2 regions of the Streptomyces sp. NPDC048461 genome follow, and region 2 is predicted to be linked to the other one. Evidence: riboswitches for the same ligand, from Rfam matches in the RefSeq annotation. Region 2 holds a riboswitch; the other holds the start of a gene.
The links. A riboswitch is a leader RNA that binds a small molecule or an ion and turns the genes downstream of it on or off. The one in region 2 is predicted to bind ZMP and ZTP.
Positions count from the first base shown of each region.

Region 1 (8,856 bases), on a different contig from region 2:
CCCTGGAACGGAGCCGGGTCCGGAGCCTGGAGGGCACGGCCGCCCGCGTCACCGGCGTACGCGTCGACACGCCGGACGCGGAGGGCGCGCTGATCAGCGCCGACCTCGTGGTCGACGCGAGCGGGCGCGGTTCGCGGGCCCGCGCGTGGCTGCGGGAGCTCGGCGCGGGCGACGTCAGACAGGCCGAGGTCGACTCCGGCCTGGTCTACGCGACCCGCATCTTCGAGGCGCCCGCCGGAGCCCACGAGCTGGGCTTCCCCATCGTCAACGTGCAGTCCGACCCCCGCGTGCCCGTCCCGGGCCAGACGGCCACGATCGTGCCCATCGAGGACGGCCAGTGGCAGGCCACCCTTTCGGGTACCCGCGGCGGCCAGCCCACCGGCGACCCCGAGCAGTTCATCCCGTTCGCCAAGGGCATCCGGGACCCGATCGTCGGGGAGCTCCTGGAGGGGCGCAAGCCGCTCACGGACGTGGCCGTGACCCAGGGCACCGCCAACCGGCGGGTCTACTTCGAGAAGGCCGACCTGCCCGACGGGTTCTTCGCCGTCGGCGACTCGGTCGCCACCTTCAACCCGCTGTACGGGCAGGGCATGACGGTCGCCGCCAAGGGGCTGCTGGGCGTCCGGGCCCTGCTCCGCGCCAAGGGGCTCTCCCACCCCGGCTTCGGCCGCGACGCACAGCGGGCGATCGCCCCGCAGGTGGGCACCGCGTGGGAGCTGGCCACCTCGCAGGACATCCTCTACCCGGGCGCCACGGGCATGAAGCCGCGCGCCGGCGCCGGGGCGCTCAACGCGTACGTCAGCCGGCTGATGACCGGCGCGACCACCCGGGAGGCGCTGACCGCCGCGTTCCTCCAGGTGATCACGATGAGCAGCGCGCCGACGCACTGGCTGAGCCCGTCGGTGGTCTGGCAGGTCCTGCGGGCCTCGGACCGGGGCGCGCTGAAGGCTCCGCCGCTGACCGCGGCCGAACGCACGGTCGCCGGGCTCGACCGCGACTCCGCCGGGCCCGACCGCCCGACCCCCGGGCCCGACCGCGAGAGCGCCGGGCCCGTCCCGGATCCCGGAGCCGGGGCGGGTGAGGCGGCCGGACACGCGGGCCCCGCCGACCCCGTCGGCCGGGCCCGATGACGGACGGTGTCATCCTCTACGCGCCGGGCGCGGTGCTGAGCCTGGTCCTGCTCGTCAAGCTGCCGACGCTGCGCCGGGGCTGGGACCAGCCGCTGATGCGGGCCGTGTGCGCGCTGCTGCTGGTCGGCTGCCTGGTCATGGTCCTCGCCGCGCCGCCGACGATCGCCGCGGTCAACCGCCTCACCGGCGTGGTCAACTTCTCGGCGCCGCTGGTGTTCGGCACGCTGACCGCCTTCTCCGGGTCGTGCGTCGTCCTGGTGCTGCACTGGGCCGGTGGTCCGCCGGCCGCGGTGCGGCGGGCCACCCGGCTGACGGTGGCCGTGTTCGGCACCGTCACCCTGCTGATCGTCGCCCTGTTCGTGATCGGCGACGCCCCGGAGGAGCGGCTCCGGGACCTGGACACGTACTACGCCAACACCCCGTGGATCCGGGAGATGATCGTCTGCTACCTGCTGGCGCACACCGTGGGCACCTCCGCGCTGACCGGGCTGTGCGGGATGTGGCTGCGGCACGCCGACACCTCGCTGCGCCCGCTGCGCACCGGCCTGGCCCTGATCGTGCTGGGCGGGCTGCTGGACCTGGGTTACAACGCGGCGAAGTGGGCGGCGCTCTGCGCCCGCTGGACCGGCCGCGACTGGGACCGGCTGTCCACGGACCTGGCGCCGCCGCTGGCCTCGACGGCGGCCCTGATGGTGGGCTCCGGCTTCATCGTGCCGCTGATCGGCGGGTCGGCGGCCTGGCGGGACTTCAGCCAGTACCGGCGGCTGCACCCGCTGTGGAAGGAGCTGCGCGGGTTCGCCGCGTCCCAGGTCCGGACGGTCCCGATGAACTGGTGGTCGCCGGTCGGCATCCGGCTGATCCACCGCGAGTCCGTGATCGACGACGGGATCCTGGCCCTCGCGCGCTGGTTCGACCCGGCCGTCCGGTGCGCCGCGTACCGTGCCGCGCGCGCCCAGGGCCTCGGCGAGGAGCGGGCCGGCATCGTCGCGGACGCTGCGGTGCTCGCCGCCGCCTGCCGCGGCCGGGCCGCCGGGGAGGAGCCGCACCCCGAGCCGTACCGGCTGGACTGCCAGGCCCTGACGGACCTGGCGCGGGAGTTCCGCTGCTCCCCGGTCGTCGCGGCCGTCCGGTGCCGCGGCGGCGCCGCGCCGGCGCGCCCGGGGGGCCTCAGGCCGTCCCCGCCGCCCCCGTGAGCGCAGTGGCCGCGGGAGACTCGCCCGTGAGGGTCTTCAGCCGCCGCGTGAACAGGACCATCACCGCGCCCGCCGCGATCACCACGGCGCCCTGCCACAGGAAGTTGAGGCTCTGCCCGATCACGGCGTCGAGCCGCGGCAGCTGCGCGCCGATCGCGTCACCGGTGGCGGCGGCGAGGAACCAGACGCCCATCATCTGATTGGTGAAGGCGCGGGGCGCGAGCTTCGTGGTGACCGACAGGCCCACCGGGCTCAGGCACATCTCGCCCATGACCTGGATGACGTACACGCCGACCAGCCACATCAGGGAGACCTTCACGCCGGTGGACGCGATGGCGGCCGCGCCGGACATCACGACGAAGGACGCGCCGGTCAGCAGCAGGGCCAGGCCGAACTTGAGCGGGGTGCTCATCCGCCGGCCGCGGCGCACCCAGAAGGCGGCGAACAGCGGCGCCAGGACGATCACGAACAGCGAGGGCAGGGACTGCGTCCAGCTGGCCGGGACGTGCAGGCCGAGCAGGCTGAGGTCGGTCTTCTGCGCGGCGAACAGGTTCAGCTCGCTGCCCATCTGGTCGTACACCAGCCAGAACAGCGTCGCGGCGAGGAAGAGCCAGACGTACGCCCGCAGCCGGGTCCGCTCCACGGGGGTCACCTTGGGGCTGCGGTACATCGAGAGCAGCACGCCGGCGGGGACGACCACGGCGACGACGGTCAGCACGAAGGTGACGTTGTCGATGCTCAGGGCGTGCGCGGCGGCCAGCAGCCCGATCAGGGAGGCCGTGAACACCAGCCCGTACGCGGACGAGCGCCGCACCCGCGTCCGTTCGGCGGGGGTCAGCCGGACCACGGGCTCCTCGCGCAGCTGCCCGGCGAGCCGGCGGCCTCCGAGGGCGTACTGGACCAGGCCGAGGGCCATGCCGACGGCTGCGGCGCCGAAGCCCAGGTGCCAGTCGACCTCCTCGCCGAGGTAGCCGACGACGAGGGGGGCGATGACCGCGCCGAGGTTGATGCCCATGTAGAAGATCGAGTAGCCGGCGTCGCGGCGCTGGTCGTCGTCCGCGGCGTACAGGCGGCCGACCAGGGCGGAGATGTTCGGCTTGAGCAGCCCGGTGCCGACGACGATGAGGGCCAGTCCGGGCCAGACGAAGGCGGGGCCCGGTACGGCCATCAGGGCGTGGCCCGCCATGATGACCACCCCGCCCCACAGGACGGCCCGGCGGGCGCCCAGGAAGCGGTCGGCGATCCAGCCGCCGGGCAGGGCCAGCAGCGAGATCATGGCCATGTAGACGCCCTCCACGGCCTCGGCCGTGCCCTGGTGGAGGCCCATGCCGCCGTGGGCGCGGGAGGCGGCGAGGAAGTGCACGAGGATGGCGACCATGCCGTAGAGGCTGAAGCGCTCCCACAGCTCGGTGAGGACGAGGGTGGCGAGGCCGCGCGGGTGCCGCCCGCCCTTGCGCCCGGCCTTGCGCCCGGCCTCGGGCCCGCCCTTGCGCCAGGCCTTCCGCCCGGCCGGCTCGCCCGGGGCACCGCGCTCGCCGGGCGCGCACGGCGCCGGATCCTGCTTCCGCATGTCCATCGAGGGGTTCACCTGTTCAGTGCAGCCCCGGCGGGACGGGCCCCGGATCGGCCTTTCGGCCCGTTACCCCCGGATACGGAACGCCCCGGGCCCAAGGGCCCGGGGCGTTCGCCGTGCGCGGTGCGCGCGGAGGGGGTCAGAGGTCCGCGAGGTCCAGCCCGGCCTGCTCGGCGGCGGCCCGTACGGTCTGCTCCAGCAGGACGGCGATGGTCATCGGGCCCACCCCGCCGGGCACCGGGGTGATCAGCGAGGCACGGGCGGCGGCCGACTCGAAGTGGACGTCGCCGACGTTGCCCTCGTTGTACCCGGCGTCCAGGACCACGGCGCCCGGCTTGATGTCCTCGCCCCGGATGAACTCGGCCTTGCCGACGGCGGCGACCAGCACGTCCGCCTGGCGCACGATCGACGGGAGGTCGACGGTGCGGGAGTGACAGTAGGTGACGGTGGCGTTGCGCTCCAGCAGCAGCATCCCGGCCGGCTTGCCGAGGATGGCGCTGCGGCCGACGACGACGGCGTGCTTGCCGGTGAGGTCGACGTCGTAGGCCTCCAGCAGGCGCATGATGCCGCCGGGGGTGCACGAGACGAAGCCCGGCAGGCCGAAGCCCATGGCGGCGAAGGAGTGCATGGTGACCCCGTCGACGTCCTTGCCGGGGGCGATGGCCTCGAAGGCGGCGCGCTCGTCGATGTGGTGCGGGACGGGGTGCTGGAGCAGGATGCCGCTGACCTCCGGGTCCGCGGAGAGCGCGGTGAGGGCGGCCACCAGTTCCCCGGTGGTGGTCGCGGCCGGCAGCTCCACGTGGCGGGAGGTGATGCCGGCCTTGGCACAGCGGTTCTGCTTCATGCGGACGTAGGTCACCGACGCGGGGTCCTCGCCGACCAGCACGGTCGCGAGGCAGGGCGCGGTACCGGTGCGCGCGGTGATCGCGGCCGCGAGTTCGGCGGTCCGCTCCGAGATGCGGCGGGCGAGTGCGGTGCCGTCCATGAGCTGGGCACCGGCGGTCTGGGCAGTCGTCACGGGGTCTCCTGAACGTCGCTGCGGGATAGCGGTTCGCCCAGGCGCGCGGCAGTCGGCGCACATCCGTACGCCGGGCCGCTCCCCGGTGGTGATCCACCCGAACGCCAGTCACGGCCCGCCGACCACTGTAGTCGACATATCCGGTGGTTACCCGGCCCGCGGCCTGGGACGATCGGGGCATGACGCGCACTTTCGACCATCTTGTCGCCGAGGCCGAATCCGTTTCGGTCGACGGCTGGGACTTCTCGTGGCTCGACGGCCGGGCCACGGAACAGCGCCCCTCCTGGGGGTACCAGCGGCTCCTGGGCGAGCGGCTGGCCCGGGTGGGATCCGTCCTCGACATCCAGACCGGCGGCGGCGAGGTGCTCGCCGGGGCCGGCCCCCTGCCCCGGCTGACGGTCGCCACCGAGTCCTGGCCGCCCAACATCGACAAGGCGACCCGGCTGCTGCACCCGCTGGGCGCAGCCGTGGTCGCGGACGCCGACGAGCCGCCGCTGCCCTTCGGCGACGGGGCCTTCGAGCTGGTGACCAGCCGGCATCCGGTGACCGTCTGGTGGGACGAGATCGCGCGGGTCCTGCGGCCGGGCGGCACGTACCTCTCCCAGCAGGTCGGCCCGGCGAGCGTCTTCGAGCTCGTCGAGTACTTCCTCGGCCCGCAGCCGGAGCGGATCCGGCGCGGCCGGCACCCCGACGACGCGGTCGCCGCCGCCGCCGGGGCGGGCCTCGAAGTCGTCGAGCTGCGCTCCGAGCGGCTGCGGACGGAGTTCCACGACATCGGAGCCGTGATCTACTTTCTGCGGAAGGTGATCTGGATGGTGCCCGGCTTCACGGTCGGGCAGTACCGGGACCGCTTGCGCGAGCTGCACGAACAGATCGAAAGCAGCGGCCCGTTCGTCGCGCAGACCGCCCGCTTCCTGATCGAAGCCCGCAAAACGGGCTGACGAAAAGGGCGGACGGAACCGCGCCGGATCGGTTGCGCGGACACAGCGTGGCGCAGGTCACTCAATTCAGCGCGTAACGAATCGACTCGGGCATGCGATGAACCGACAGGTGTCCTCGCGCGGCCCCGGAATACAGACCCCCCTCGGGTCTGTTTCCCGAGTTCGCGCGATGATGTCCCGCCCACCCTTTATCTGTTCGCAACGAGAGGCTCCTTGTGTCGCTCAGCCCGTCCCGTACGTTCCCTCCGGAGATCGCCGAATCGGAGGCCCTCGTCGCGCTCGTCGAGCGCGGCCGCGAGCAGGGTCACATCAACGGTGACGACGTGCGCCAGGCCTTCGAGGCCGGTCGCATCCCGGTGGACCAGTGGAAGCGGGTCCTGCGCAGCCTGAACCAGGTCCTGGACGAGGAGGGTGTCGCCCTTCACGTCAGCGCGGCCCCCGCCACCAAGGCCGCGGCCAAGAAGCCCCGCAAGGCGGCCGCCGCCCCGGCACGCGCCGTGACCAAGAAGGCGGCGGCCCCGCCCCGCCCCATCGGCGCCCGCAAGACCTCGGCCAGCGCGGCCGCGGCCACCGCTGCGGCGATATCCGCTTCGCCGGCCGCCGCGACCGAGGACGAGGTGACGGCGGACGCCGCCGCCGAGCCGAAGAAGCGCACGGTCAAGAAGACCGCCGCCAAGAAGACGGCCGTGAAGAAGACGGCCGCGGCCGCCAAGAAGACGGGCGCCAAGGACGCCGACGAGGGCGAGACCCCCGCCGTCGGCGAGGACTGGGCGGCCGAGGACCTCGCCGACGAGGCCGAGGAGGAGACCCCCGTCAAGCCCGGCGGCACCGCGGGCTTCGTCCTGTCCGACGACGACGAGGACGACGCCCCGGCGCAGACGGTCATGGTGGCCGGTGCCACCGCCGACCCCGTCAAGGACTACCTGAAGCTGATCGGCAAGGTGCCGCTCCTCAACGCCGAGCAGGAGGTCGAGCTCGCCAAGCGCATCGAGGCGGGCCTGTTCTCCGAGTACAAGCTCGAAGAGGAGGAGGACCACAAGCCCGCCTTCAAGCGCGAGCTGGAGATCCTCGTCGAGGACGGCCGCCGGGCGAAGAACCACCTGCTGGAGGCCAACCTCCGCCTCGTGGTCTCCCTCGCCAAGCGCTACACCGGCCGCGGCATGCTCTTCCTGGACCTGATCCAGGAGGGCAACGTCGGCCTGATCCGCGCCGTGGAGAAGTTCGACTACACCAAGGGCTTCAAGTTCTCCACGTACGCGACCTGGTGGATCCGGCAGGCGATCACGCGTGCCATGGCCGACCAGTCGCGCACGATCCGCATCCCCGTGCACATGGTCGAGATCATCAACAAGCTCGCCCGCGTGCAGCGCCAGATGCTCCAGGACCTGGGCCGCGAGCCCACCCCGGAGGAGCTGGGCAAGGAACTCGACATGACCCCCGAGAAGGTCATCGAGGTCCAGAAGTACGGCCGCGAGCCGATCTCCCTGCACACCCCCCTGGGTGAGGAGGGCGACAGCGAGTTCGGTGACCTCATCGAGGACTCCGAGGCGGTCGTGCCCGCGGACGCGGTGTCCTTCACGTTCCTCCAGGAGCAGCTCCAGTCGATCCTGGGCACGCTCTCGGAGCGCGAGGCGGGCGTGGTCTCCATGCGCTACGGCCTCAACGACGGCCAGCCCAAGACGCTGGACGAGATCGGCCGCGTGTACGGGGTCACCCGTGAGCGCATCCGCCAGATCGAGTCCAAGACCATGTCGAAGCTGCGCCACCCGTCGCGCTCGCAGGTGCTGCGCGACTACCTCGACTGAGTCGGCCCGGCCTCCCGGGCCGGCCGGAACACTGGCCCCCGGGGGTGCACGGCAGGGAGGCGCCCTGCGGAACCAGGAAGGCGTGCGCGCCGGATCCGCAGGGCGTCGCGCTGTCCGCGTGTCGCGCGGCACCGTGTGGCCGCGCCGTACCGGGTCGGGCACCTGCCGTCCCCGGGCGCCCCGCCTCAGGCCGCGCTGTCCGCGCGCCGCTTCCGGGCCGCCATCGCGGCGTACACGAGGACTCCGGCGAAGAGGAACAGCACCCCCTGGTAGACCGCGGCGTAGCCGGAGCCGGCCACCAGCCACAGCGAGAAGCCGAAGGCCAGGCCGGCGAGGGCGGTGTCGCGGGCCAGCCGGCCGCGGTGCACGCGCTCGGACCGGCCGGACAGCAGGAAGTAGATCTGCGCGGCGGCGGACAGGAGGTAGGGCACGGTCGCCGTGAAGGTCGTGACCAGGACCAGGACCTCGAAGACGCCCTGCGGGCCGGCGGTGTGGTGGTAGACGGTCAGGGCCGAGGCGAGGGTGACCGTGACGAGGACGCCGGCCACCGGGACGCCGCGCCTGCGCGTCGCGAAGACCTCGGGGAAGAGCCCGTCCTTGGCGGCGGCGTACGGGGTCTGCGCGCTGAGCAGCGTCCAGCCGTTCAGGGCGCCGACCATCGAGACCACGGCGGCGCAGGCGACCAGCGTGCCGCCCCAGGTGCCGCCGAACATGGCGTTCACCGCGTCCGTGAAGGGGGCCTGGGAGGTGACGAGGGTGTCGTGGGCGACCAGGCCGAAGACGGAGAGGGTGCCCAGCAGGTAGACGGTGGCTGCGCCGACGGTGCCCAGGATCGTGGCCCGGCCGACGTTGCGGGCCGGGTCGCGGACCTCGCCGGCGCTCACGGCGGCGGACTCCACGCCCAGGTAGCTGAAGAGCAGGATCGCCGCCGAGGCCGAGACGGCGCCGGCCGCGCTCTGGTCGGTGGCCCGGAAGGGGCCGAGGTGGGCGGGGTCGAAGAAGAACAGTCCGCCCACGGCGACGAGCAGCAGAGGGGCGAACTTCAGCACGGTGGAGACCAGTTGGACGGCGCCCACGTAGCGCGTGCCCGCGAGGTTGGCGAGCGCCGGGAGCCACTGCACGGCGAGGGCGGCCAGGCACATGGACCACGTGTGCGCGCCGACGGCCGGGAACAGCACGGAAAGGTAGCCGACGGC
Region 1 is NZ_JBVJGW010000002.1:551,260-560,115, reverse strand. Features, by position in the region: gene ACZ6S8_RS05340 (NAD(P)/FAD-dependent oxidoreductase) at 1-1,130, shown strand, start outside; gene ACZ6S8_RS05335 (MAB_1171c family putative transporter) at 1,127-2,323, shown strand; gene ACZ6S8_RS05330 (peptide MFS transporter) at 2,298-3,899, opposite strand; gene ACZ6S8_RS05325 (bifunctional 5,10-methylenetetrahydrofolate dehydrogenase/5,10-methenyltetrahydrofolate cyclohydrolase) at 4,036-4,881, opposite strand; ZMP/ZTP riboswitch at 4,943-5,036, opposite strand; gene ACZ6S8_RS05320 (class I SAM-dependent methyltransferase) at 5,094-5,855, shown strand; gene ACZ6S8_RS05315 (RNA polymerase sigma factor) at 6,071-7,660, shown strand; gene ACZ6S8_RS05310 (amino acid permease) at 7,846-8,856, opposite strand, start outside.
Region 1: linked by a shared signal. The riboswitch ahead of ACZ6S8_RS05325 (bifunctional 5,10-methylenetetrahydrofolate dehydrogenase/5,10-methenyltetrahydrofolate cyclohydrolase) and the one ahead of ACZ6S8_RS10860 (serine hydroxymethyltransferase) in region 2 are both predicted to bind ZMP and ZTP.

Region 2 (10,483 bases):
GGCGGCGGCCACGGTGATCAGCGGGAAGAGCGCGAGGAAGCTGATGAAGGTGATCGCGGCGGCGAGCCTGGTCCAGTGCACGCGGTCGAGGCGTTCGTACGAACGCCACGCGTGGGTGCGCATGAGACGGGCCACCAGCGGCCCGATCACCGGGAGTTTCGTCAGCCAGTCCATGGAGTCACCGTAATTGAGCCGCAGGAAATAGCCGGGATTGTCGCTTTCGGGGACTACGGTCGTCGATTGTGACTTTTCGCCCTAAGGCCCGCCCGTTCCACTCCCTCGTCCTGCGCGGGCTCAGGTTCCGCACGCACCGGGCCCTGCGGCCGCTCCGTCAGGAGGGCCGTACGGTCGGCCCGGCGGCCGCGTCGGTCGGCGAGCCGCACTGCGCCGGGACGCCGGTCGGACCCGTCCCGAAGGGGTACTCGCGCAGCTTGCGCCAGACCCCGTCCGAGCCCTGCTCGTAGAGGGCGAAGCCTTCGCAGAGCCACTCGGCCGCGTAGTCGGCGAGCGCCTCGAACGCCACGTCCATCGCCTCTTCGGAGATCCCGTGGGCGACCGTCACGTGCGGGTGGTAAGGGAACGCCAGCTCGCGGCTGAGCGGCCCCGACGGGTCGCGCACCTCGCCCTGGAGGCGGGTGCACCCCGGGGCGCCCTCGGCGATCCGGACGAAGACCACCGGCGAGAGGGGGCGGAAGGTGCCCGTCCCCGACAGCCGCATCGCGAAGGCGCGGAACGCGGCCGCGACCTCGGCCAGGTGGGCCCGGATCTGCGGCAGCCGGTCCGCGTCGACCTCGGTCGGCGGGACGAGGGTGACGTGCGTGGGGATGCCGTGCGCGGCAGCGTCCCCGAAGCCGGCGCGCAGCTGCTGGAGCTGGCTGCCGTACGGCTCCGGGACCGCGATCGAAACGCCGAGCGTTACGGTCCCCACGTGTCTCTCCTCCGTGTGTCTGGTCGGACTGCTGCCGCCCAGTGTGGCGGCAGCACCCCCGATATCGCCAGGGCCCTCGGTCCGGTCAGTGCTTGGCGGGCAGGAAACCGAGGCGGTCGTACGTCTGGGCGAGGGTCTCGGCGGCGACCGCGCGGGCCTTCTCCGCACCCTTGGCCAGCAGGGAGTCCAGGGTTTCCGGGTCGTCCAGGTACTCCTGGGTGCGCTGCTTGAACGGTGTGACGAAATCGACCATGACGTCGGCCAGGTCGGTCTTCAGCGCGCCGTAGCCCTTGCCCTCGTACTTCTCTTCGAGGGACGGGATCGTCTCGCCGGTGAGGGTGGAGTAGATCGTGAGCAGGTTGCTGACGCCGGGCTTCTCCTGGGCGTCGAAGCGGACCTCGGCCTCGGTGTCCGTCACCGCGCTCTTGATCTTCTTCGCGGTGGCCTTGGGCTCGTCGAGGAGGTTGATGAGGCCCTTGGGCGAGGAGGCCGACTTGGACATCTTGATCGACGGGTCCTGGAGGTCGTAGATCTTCGCGACCTCCTTGACGATGTGCGCGGCGGGCAGGGTGAAGGTCTGGCCGAAGCGCTGGTTGAAGCGCTCGGCCAGGTCGCGGGTCAGCTCGATGTGCTGGCGCTGGTCCTCGCCGACCGGGACGGCGTTCGCCTGGTACAGCAGGATGTCGGCGACCTGGAGGATCGGGTACGTGAACAGGCCGACGGTGGCGTTGTTCGTGCCCTGCTTCGCGGACTTGTCCTTGAACTGGGTCATCCGGCTCGCCTCGCCGAAGCCGGTGATGCAGTTCATGACCCAGCCCAGCTGCGCGTGCTCCGGCACGTGGCTCTGGACGAAGAGCGTGCAGCGCTCGGGGTCCAGGCCGGCGGCGAGCAGCTGCGCGGCGGAGAGCCGGGTGTTCGCGCGGAGTTCCTTCGGGTCCTGCGGCATGGTGATCGCGTGCAGGTCGACGACCATGTAGAAGGCGTCGTGCGTCTCCTGCAGGGCGACGTACTGGCGGATGGCTCCGAGATAGTTCCCGAGGTGGAACGAACCGGAGGTGGGCTGGATGCCGGAGAGCGCGCGAGGACGATCAGAAGCCATGGCCCCATTCTCTCAGGTGCGGGGGCGGGCTCCGGCCCTCCGCTGGCCGGAACCTCCCGGGTCGCGCCGCTCCCCCGCCCGGCCCCGCACGGGTACCGGGCGGTAGTGCGGCGGCCGGATCCCGCCCCGGCCGAGCGACCGCTTTGCGCCGGTCCGGCCGCGCGGGGGCCGGACCGGCGGCGGGCCGTTACTGCGGCAGGCCGGGGGCCGGGAAGGCGGCCATGAGGTCGGCGACCTCCGCGCGGACGGCGCCGAGCGCCGGCTCGTCGCCCTTGGCGGCGGCGTCCACGGCGCGGGAGATCCAGTCCGCCACCGCCGGCATGTGCGCGGCGGTCAGGCCGCGGGAGGTCAGCGACGGCGTGCCGATCCGCACGCCGGAGGGGTCGAACGGCTTGCGCGGGTCGAAGGGGACGGTGTTGTGGTTGACGACGATGCCCGCCCGGTCCAGCGCCTTGGCGGCGACCTTGCCGGGAACGCCCCGCGAGGTGAGGTCCATCAGGATCAGGTGGTTGTCGGTGCCGCCCGAGACCAGGTCGAAGCCGCGCTCCAGCAGGGCCGCGGCCAGTGCCTTCGCGTTGGCGACGACCGCGTGCGCGTACGCCGTGAAGGAGGGCTGCGCGGCCTCGTGGAGGGCGACGGCGATGCCGGCCGTCGTCTGGTTGTGCGGGCCGCCCTGGAGGCCCGGGAAGACGGCCTTGTCGATGGCCTTGGCGTGCTCCTCGCGGCACATCAGCATCGCGCCGCGCGGGCCCCGCAGGGTCTTGTGCGTGGTCGTGGAGATCACGTCGACGTGGTCCGCCGGCGACGGGTGCGCGCCGCCCGCGATCAGGCCGGCGATGTGGGCGACGTCCGCGACCAGGACCGAGCCGGCCTCCTCGGCGATCGAGGCGAAGGCGGCGAAGTCGATCGTGCGGGGCAGCGCGGTGCCGCCGCAGAAGATCAGCTTCGGCCGCTCGGCGAGCGCCAGCTCCCGTACGGCGTCGTAGTCGATCAGCCCGGTGTCGGGGCGCACCCCGTACTGGACGCCGCGGAACCACGAGCCGGTCGCCGAGACGCCCCAGCCGTGGGTGAGGTGCCCGCCCATCGGCAGGGCCATGCCCATGACGGTGTCGCCGGGCTTCGCGAAGGCGAGGTAGACGGCCAGGTTGGCCGGGGAGCCGGAGTACGGCTGGACGTTGGCGTGGTCCACCCCGAACAGGCCCTTGGCCCGCTCGACGGCGAGGGCCTCGACGCGGTCGATGTTCTGCTGGCCCTCGTAGTAGCGGCGGCCCGGGTAGCCCTCGCTGTACTTGTTCTGCAGCACCGTCCCGGAGGCTTCGAGGACGGCCGCGGACACGTAGTTCTCGCTGGGGATCAGGCGCAGGGTCTGCGCCTGGAGGACTTCCTCCGCGGCGACGAAGGACGCCAGTTCGGGGTCGGTCGCGGACAGGGCGGGATGGCGGCTCGCGGTCATGCGGGCTCCTCCGGGGTCGATGGGAATCGGTACCCCGCGAGGCCCAGGCGAGCGGCCCTGTGTGCGGATCTGCCCGCACGACTCCCCCGGAGTCGCTTCTCCGTGCGCCAGTCGCCGTGCGTACCGCACACCTTAGCGGGCGCGCCGCACGGGAGGTTTCCGCGTCCGGAATACGAGCGACGATAAGACTGTGGCGCCACCCTCGTCACATGCTCACCCGGCAAGACGGACGATCGGAGACCCCGTGTCGACAACTGCTGATGCCATCCGCTCCGCCGAGGCGCACAGCGCGCACAACTACCACCCGCTGCCGCTCGTCGTCGCCTCCGCGGAAGGCGCGTGGATGACCGACGTGGAGGGGCGCCGCTACCTCGACATGCTCGCGGGCTATTCGGCGCTCAACTTCGGCCACGGCAACGGCCGTCTGCTCGACGCGGCCCGCGCGCAGCTGGAGCGGGTCACGCTGACCTCCCGAGCCTTCCACCACGACCGCTTCGCCGACTTCTGTACCGAACTGGCCGCGCTGTGCGGCAAGGACATGGTGCTGCCCATGAACACGGGCGCCGAGGCGGTCGAGACAGCGGTGAAGACCGCCCGCAAGTGGGGCTACGAGGTCAAGGGCGTGCCGGACGGGCACGCCAAGATCGTGGTCTGCGGCGGCAACTTCCACGGCCGGACCACGACGATCGTCTCGTTCTCCACCGACCACGACGCCCGCGACCACTTCGGTCCCTACACGCCGGGCTTCGAGATCGTCCCGTACGGGGACCTCACCGCGCTCGCCGCGGCCGTCACGGAGAACACCGTCGCCGTGCTGCTGGAGCCGATCCAGGGCGAGGCGGGGGTGCTGGTGCCGCCGGCCGGCTACCTGCAGGGCGTACGGGAGCTGACGCGCGAGCGGAACGTCCTGTTCATCGCGGACGAGATCCAGTCGGGCCTGGGCCGCACCGGCAGAACCTTCGCGTGCGAGCACGAGGGCGTCGTCCCGGACGTGTACCTCCTGGGCAAGGCGCTCGGCGGCGGTGTGGTGCCGGTCTCGGCCGTCGTCGCCGACCGGGACGTGCTCGGGGTGTTCCGGCCCGGGGAGCACGGCTCGACGTTCGGCGGCAACCCGCTGGCCTGCGCGGTGGCGCTGGAGGTCGTGGCGATGCTGCGCACCGGCGAGTACCAGCAGCGGGCCACCGAGCTCGGCGACCACCTGCACCGGGAGCTGAACGTGCTGGTCGGCGGCGGTGCGGTGACCGCGGTGCGGGGCCGCGGGCTGTGGGCGGGCGTGGACATCGACCCGTCGCGCGGAACCGGCCGGGAGATCTCCGAGAAGATGATGGAACGGGGGGTGCTGGTGAAGGACACCCACGGGTCGACGATCCGGATCGCCCCGCCGCTGGTGATCTCCAAGGAGGACCTGGACTGGGGGCTGGAGCAGCTCCGGTCCGTGCTGGCCCCCTAGGCGGCCGCGGTCAGAGGATCACGTGGGGCAGGAAGCGGGCGTACTCGTCCGTGACCGGCCCCGCGGATTCGCGGATGCCGAGCCCCGCCGCCTCGTCCTCGACGACCCACGCGCCGAGCACCACCCGGTTGCCGTCGAAGTCGGGCAGCGGGGCCAGGCCCTGGAAGCAGTACCGCTCGCCCTCCTCCGGCACGAAGGGCTCCCCGTCCCCGCCCGGCACGTGGAGGGTGACCCCGGCGCCCTCGCGGCCGAGCAGCGGCTTGGCGACGTACCCGCCCGAGCCGGACTCGGCCAGCTCGCGCGGGCCGTCGAGGTAGGCGGGCAGCAGGTTCGGGTGCTCCGGGAACAGCTCCCACAGGACGGCGAGCAGCGCCTTGTTGGAGAGCAGCATCTTCCACGCCGGCTCGATCCAGCAGGTGCTGCCGGTGCCGCCGCCGTGGTCGTAGGTGCCGATGACCTGCGGGCCGAACTCGTCGGCGGCCAGCCACTCCCACGGGTACAGCTTGAAGCAGCTGCGGATGAAGCGGAGCTTCTCGTCCACGAACCGGCCGGACAGGCTGTCCCAGCCGATCTGCTCGACGGACAGCGCCTGGGTGTCGATGCCGGCCTGCTCGGCGGTCTCCTGGAGGTAGGCGACCGTCATCAGGTCCTCGCCGAGCTCGTCGGTCTCGGAGTGCGCGAAGTGCAGCGGGCCGGGCGGCAGCAGCTCCGCCTGCCGGCGCCAGGCCTCGACGAGCCGCTCGTGCAGGGAGTTCCACTGGTCGGCGCCGGGGAAGCGCTCCTCCATCCAGAACCACTGCGGGCTGGCCGCCTCGACCAGGGAGGTCGGGGTGTCGGCGTTGTACTCCAGCATCTTGGCCGGGCCGCCGGCGCCGTCGTAGCGCAGGTCGAAGCGTCCGTAGAGGGACGGCTGGTCGGCGCGGCGGCGCCAGGACTCGGTGACCAGCGCGACCACCTTCGGGTCCGTGATGCCGAGGTCGGCGAAGCGGTCGTTCTCCACGATGTGCGCGGCCGCGGCCAGGCACATCGCGTGCAGCTCCTCGACGACGTTCTCCAGCGCCTCCACCTCGGGGAGCGTGAAGGAGTAGTACGCGCTCTCGTCCCAGTAGGGGCGCAGCGAGTCGTCGGGGTAGCGCGTGAGGGGGTAGATCAGACCCTGTTCCTCGACGGTCTTCTGCCAGTCGGGGCGGGGTTCGATGGTGTGCCGCTTCATCGTTCTGGGCTCCTCAGCCGCCGCTGGTGCCGGACTTGCTGCCGCCGATGCCGCCCCGCGTGACCGCCGACTTGTCGAAGCTGCCGCCGGAGACCTTGCCGGCGACGACGGTGCCGCCGTAGTAGTACGCGCCGTGGCCGCCGCTCTTGCACTCCTTGTTGTTCAGCTTCTCCAGCGTGGAGCGGGACGCGCACCGCTTGTCGGGCTCGTCGCTGCTGCCGCAGGCCACGAGCGTGGCCGCGAGGAGGCCCATGCCGCCGAGGGCGACGACGCCGGAGCGCATGCGGCGCTGGTTGGTACTGCTGCTGCTGTCCATGTCTGCTCCCCCTGGGTGGCGTGCTCCCGACAGACTAGAGCGGGCCCCCCGGGCGATGGAATCCGGCCGCCGTGAGATCTGTGACCTAGAGTCACTTCGTGCTGATTGGGATGATTTGTGCGCTCGGGGCCGCGCTGTGCTTCGGTACGGCCTCGGTCCTCCAGGCGGTAGCCGCGCGGGCGGCGGAGCCGGGGACCGGCTCCGGCGTGGACCCGGCGCTGTTCCTGCGGGCCGTCCGGCAGTGGCGCTACGTGGCCGGTCTGGGACTGGACGGAGTCGGCTTCGTGCTCCAGATCATCGCCCTGCGCCACGTCCCGATCTACGCGGTGGGAGCCGCGCTGGCCGCCAGCCTCGCCGTGACGGCCGTGGTCGCGGCGCGGCTGATGGGGGTACGGCTGTCCCGGACCGAGTGGGTCGCGGTGGGGGTGGTGTGCGCGGGGCTGCTGATGCTCGGGCTGGCCTCCGGGGAGGAGGGCTCGGGAACCGGCTCCGACGCGCTGCGGTACGGGCTGCTCGGCGTGGCGGTACTGGTGCTGCTCGTCGGCGCGGCCGCCGGGCGGCTCCCGGACGGCCCCCGCGCGCTGACCCTCGGCCTGGCGGCGGGCACGGGCTTCGGGGTGGTGGAGGTCGCCGTCCGCCTGATCGACGGCTTCTCGTGGAGCGAGCTCGCCAACCCGGCGCTGTACGCGCTGCTGCTGGGCGGCGCCGCGGGCTTCCTGCTACTCACCTCGGCCCTCCAGCGCGGCTCCGTCACGGCGGCGACGGCCGGCCTGGTGCTCGGCGAGACGATCGGTCCCGCGCTGGTGGGGGTGGTGTGGCTGGGCGACCGCACCCGCGACGGCCTGGCCTGGCTCGCCGTCCTGGGCTTCACGGTGGCGGTCACGGGCGCCCTCGCGCTCGCCCGCTTCGGCGAACCGGCCCCGGAACCGGGCGCTACCGCCCCCTGACCCCGTCCACGAACACGGCGAACGCCCCGGCCCCGACCTCCAGGACGGGCCCGCCGGGGTTCTTGGAGTCCCTGACGGGGACGACCCCGCACGAGGCGACCAGGTTGGTGGCGACCTCGACGCACGCGCCACCGTTCTCGCTGTAAGAGGACTTGAACCAGCGGGGGGATTCGGTCGTCACGGGGAACCCTTTCGAAGCTGTTCGATCATGGCCACGGATGCCGCCTGGGAGAGTGCTTCGGCCTGTAGCTGATGGTAGGCGGTCAACAGAGGCACTACGGAAGTACTGTCCCGCTCCAACTGCCCCCTCTGAGCCGACTCGGCATAGGACACCAGCGACCGGCTCTGCATGGTCAGGACGTAGAGCGGCAAACTGAGCGGACGTCGGTCGCCCATGCTGAACGGAGCCACCTGGAGCACGGTGTTCGGCAGTCCGGCGAAGTCGACCAGCCGCGCCAGCTGGGCATCCATCGTTTCCGGCCCTCCCACGGGCCGCCTGAGGCAGCTTTCGTCCAGCACGACGAACACGAGCGGCGGAGGCGTGCGCAGGATCGCTGCCTGCCGCTCCTTGGCAAGCGAGATCCGCTCCTCCGCCTGCTCGGGTGTGATCGCAGCCCGCTCGACGGCACGCAGGTTGAGTGCCGTCGCGTATTCGAGCGTCTGGAGCAATCCGGGCACGACGCCGACTTCGTAGAGCCGGATCTCTGCCGCGCGCGCCTCTTGCGCGACGTACTCCGGAAAGCCTTCCAGCAACGCCGTGTACCTGACGGCTTGGCTCTGCCGTTCCAGCCGATCACCGGTCCCGAACACCCTGTCGGCACTTGCGGCAAAGCGGCGAGTTGGAGGGCGTCGTCCGGTTTCGACAGCGGAGATGTGGGTGCCAGAGCACCCGATCCGCTCTGCAAGCTCCTCCTGCGTCCAGCCCCGCTCATCCCTCAGGGTGCGCACTCGTTGCCCGAAGGCCGCGCTCAGCGACTTCTCGGGGTCCAACTGCTTCCTGTTCACGCCACATCACCTAACTCCCCAATCAACCAACGCAAGTTGAAGACATCCCAACCCTAGGTCACGCTGAATCCACCCGGTAGCGAAACGACTACACAGAGGAGCGGCGCCATGCCCAACGCAGGCAACGAATGGCGGCAGCGGTTCAGCAGTACCCGGCGGGGCGCACGGCTGGCGCGGGAGCTGGCGCTGCTGGAACTGGCCCGGTGGGGCTACCCGATGGCCGGGGGCGACAGCGAGCGGGTCGCGCAGGTCGTCGCCGAGCTGGCGGCCAACGCCGTGGCGCACGGCGGCGTGCCCGGGCGGGACTTCGAGCTCGGGCTGCGGGAACTGGACGGCGTGCTGCGGGTGGAGGTCTCCGACGCGCGGGCGGGACGGCAGCCCCGGGTCCGGCCGGGGCCGGTCGAGCCCGCCGAGCACGGCCACGGGCTGCGGATCGTCGAGGCGCTCTGCGTCGCCTGGGGCGTCTCGGGCCGGCTGGTCGGCAAGACCGTCTGGGCCGAGGTGGCCACACGGGCGGCGGCGGCCCCGCGGACCCCGGCTACGGCAGCGCGGCCGTGAGCGCCGCCAGCGTCGGCGACCACGCGCTGGCGGCCGGGCTCCCGTAGCTCACGACCAGCGCGTCGCGCGCCGGCAGCTCCGCCCGCGGGTGCCGGAAGGCGGCGACGCCCTGGACGGCCAGGTCCTGCCAGGCCGCGGACCGGACCACCGCGCGCTCCGTCCCCTCCGGGAGGTCCAGCACCGCGTGCAGTCCCGCCGCGATCCCGGAAACCCCCACCCGGCCGGCCACGGCCGCGACGAGCCCGTCGCGCCGGCGGCGGTACCGCAGCCGCATCCCGCGCACGTGCCGGTCGTACGCCCCGGAGGTGATGAACTGCGCCAGCGTCAGCTGGTCCAGCGCGCCGGAGGTCGCGTCGCCCGCGGTCCGCACCGCCATCACCTCGTCCAGCAGACCCGGCGGGAGCACCATCCAGCCCATCCGCAGCCCCGGGGCGAGGGACTTGCTGGCCGTGCCCAGGTACACCACCCGGTCGGGGTCCAGCCCCTGGAGCGCCCCCACCGGCTGACGGTCGTAGCGGAACTCCCCGTCGTAGTCGTCCTCCAGGACCAGCCCGGCCGTGGACCGGGCCCAGTCGACCGCGGCCGACCGGCGGGCCGGGGTCAGGGCCGCCCCGGTGGGGAACTGGTGCGCCGGGGTCAGCAGGACCGCGCCGGGACCGGCGGTCAGTTCGCCCGTACGGGCCCCGTCCGCGTCCACCCCCAGCGGCCGGGTCCGCAGGCCCGCCCGTTCCAGCAGGTCCCGGTGGATGTCCAGCCCGTACCCCTCCACCGCCACCTCCCGGACGCGCCGCGCCCGCAGCACGCGCGCGAGCAGCGCCAGCGCGTGGGCGAAGCCCCCGCACAGCACGATCCGCTCCGGGTCCGCGTACACCCCGCGCGCCCGGGCCAGGTACCCGGCCAGCGCCTCCCGCAGCTCGGTCCGGCCGCGCCCGTCGCCGTACCCGAAGGCCTCGGCCGGCGCGTCGGTCAGCGCCCGCCGGGCCGCCGCCAGCCAGGCCGTACGGGGGAAGCCGCCCACGTCCGGGGAGCCGGGCATCAGGCTGTACGCGAGCCCCCGGCGCGCGGGGTGCCGCACCCGGGGCACCGCGGCGGGCCGCCGGGGCCGGGCCCGTTCGGCCACCCGGGTCCCGGAGCCCTGCCGGGCCGTCAGCCAGCCCTCGGCGACGAGTTCGGCGTACGCCTGGGCCACCGTGTTCCGCGCGATCCCGAGGTCGGCGGCGAAGGCGCGCGAGGACGGCAGCCGGGTCCCGGCGGGGAGCCGCCCGCTGCGCGCGGCCTCGCGCAGCGCCTCGGTGAGGCCGGCCCGCAGCCCGCGCCCGGAGACGAGGTCCAGATGGAGGTCCGCGCCGAAAGTGGCCCACGATTCCGTCATGGACATGGACCATAGCGGTGGGCTAACCGGCTCCTAGGCTGGAGCGCATGGCAACCACGGCGGAACACCCGCACTCCCACGACCGCGCCCCCGAGCACACCCCGCGCCTCCAGCTCGCGAAGCTCGCGCCCGAGGCCTACAA
Region 2 is NZ_JBVJGW010000005.1:76,008-86,490, forward strand. Features, by position in the region: gene ACZ6S8_RS10845 (YhjD/YihY/BrkB family envelope integrity protein) at 1-174, opposite strand, end outside; gene ACZ6S8_RS10850 (2'-5' RNA ligase family protein) at 332-928, opposite strand; gene trpS (tryptophan--tRNA ligase) at 1,014-2,027, opposite strand; gene ACZ6S8_RS10860 (serine hydroxymethyltransferase) at 2,215-3,480, opposite strand; ZMP/ZTP riboswitch at 3,515-3,605, opposite strand; gene rocD (ornithine--oxo-acid transaminase) at 3,725-4,930, shown strand; gene ACZ6S8_RS10870 (glutathionylspermidine synthase family protein) at 4,941-6,143, opposite strand; gene ACZ6S8_RS10875 (hypothetical protein) at 6,157-6,459, opposite strand; gene ACZ6S8_RS10880 (DMT family protein) at 6,570-7,406, shown strand; gene ACZ6S8_RS10885 (DUF397 domain-containing protein) at 7,393-7,587, opposite strand; gene ACZ6S8_RS10890 (helix-turn-helix domain-containing protein) at 7,584-8,411, opposite strand; gene ACZ6S8_RS10895 (ATP-binding protein) at 8,520-8,969, shown strand; gene pdxR (MocR-like pyridoxine biosynthesis transcription factor PdxR) at 8,950-10,341, opposite strand; gene ACZ6S8_RS10905 (carboxymuconolactone decarboxylase family protein) at 10,389-10,483, shown strand, end outside.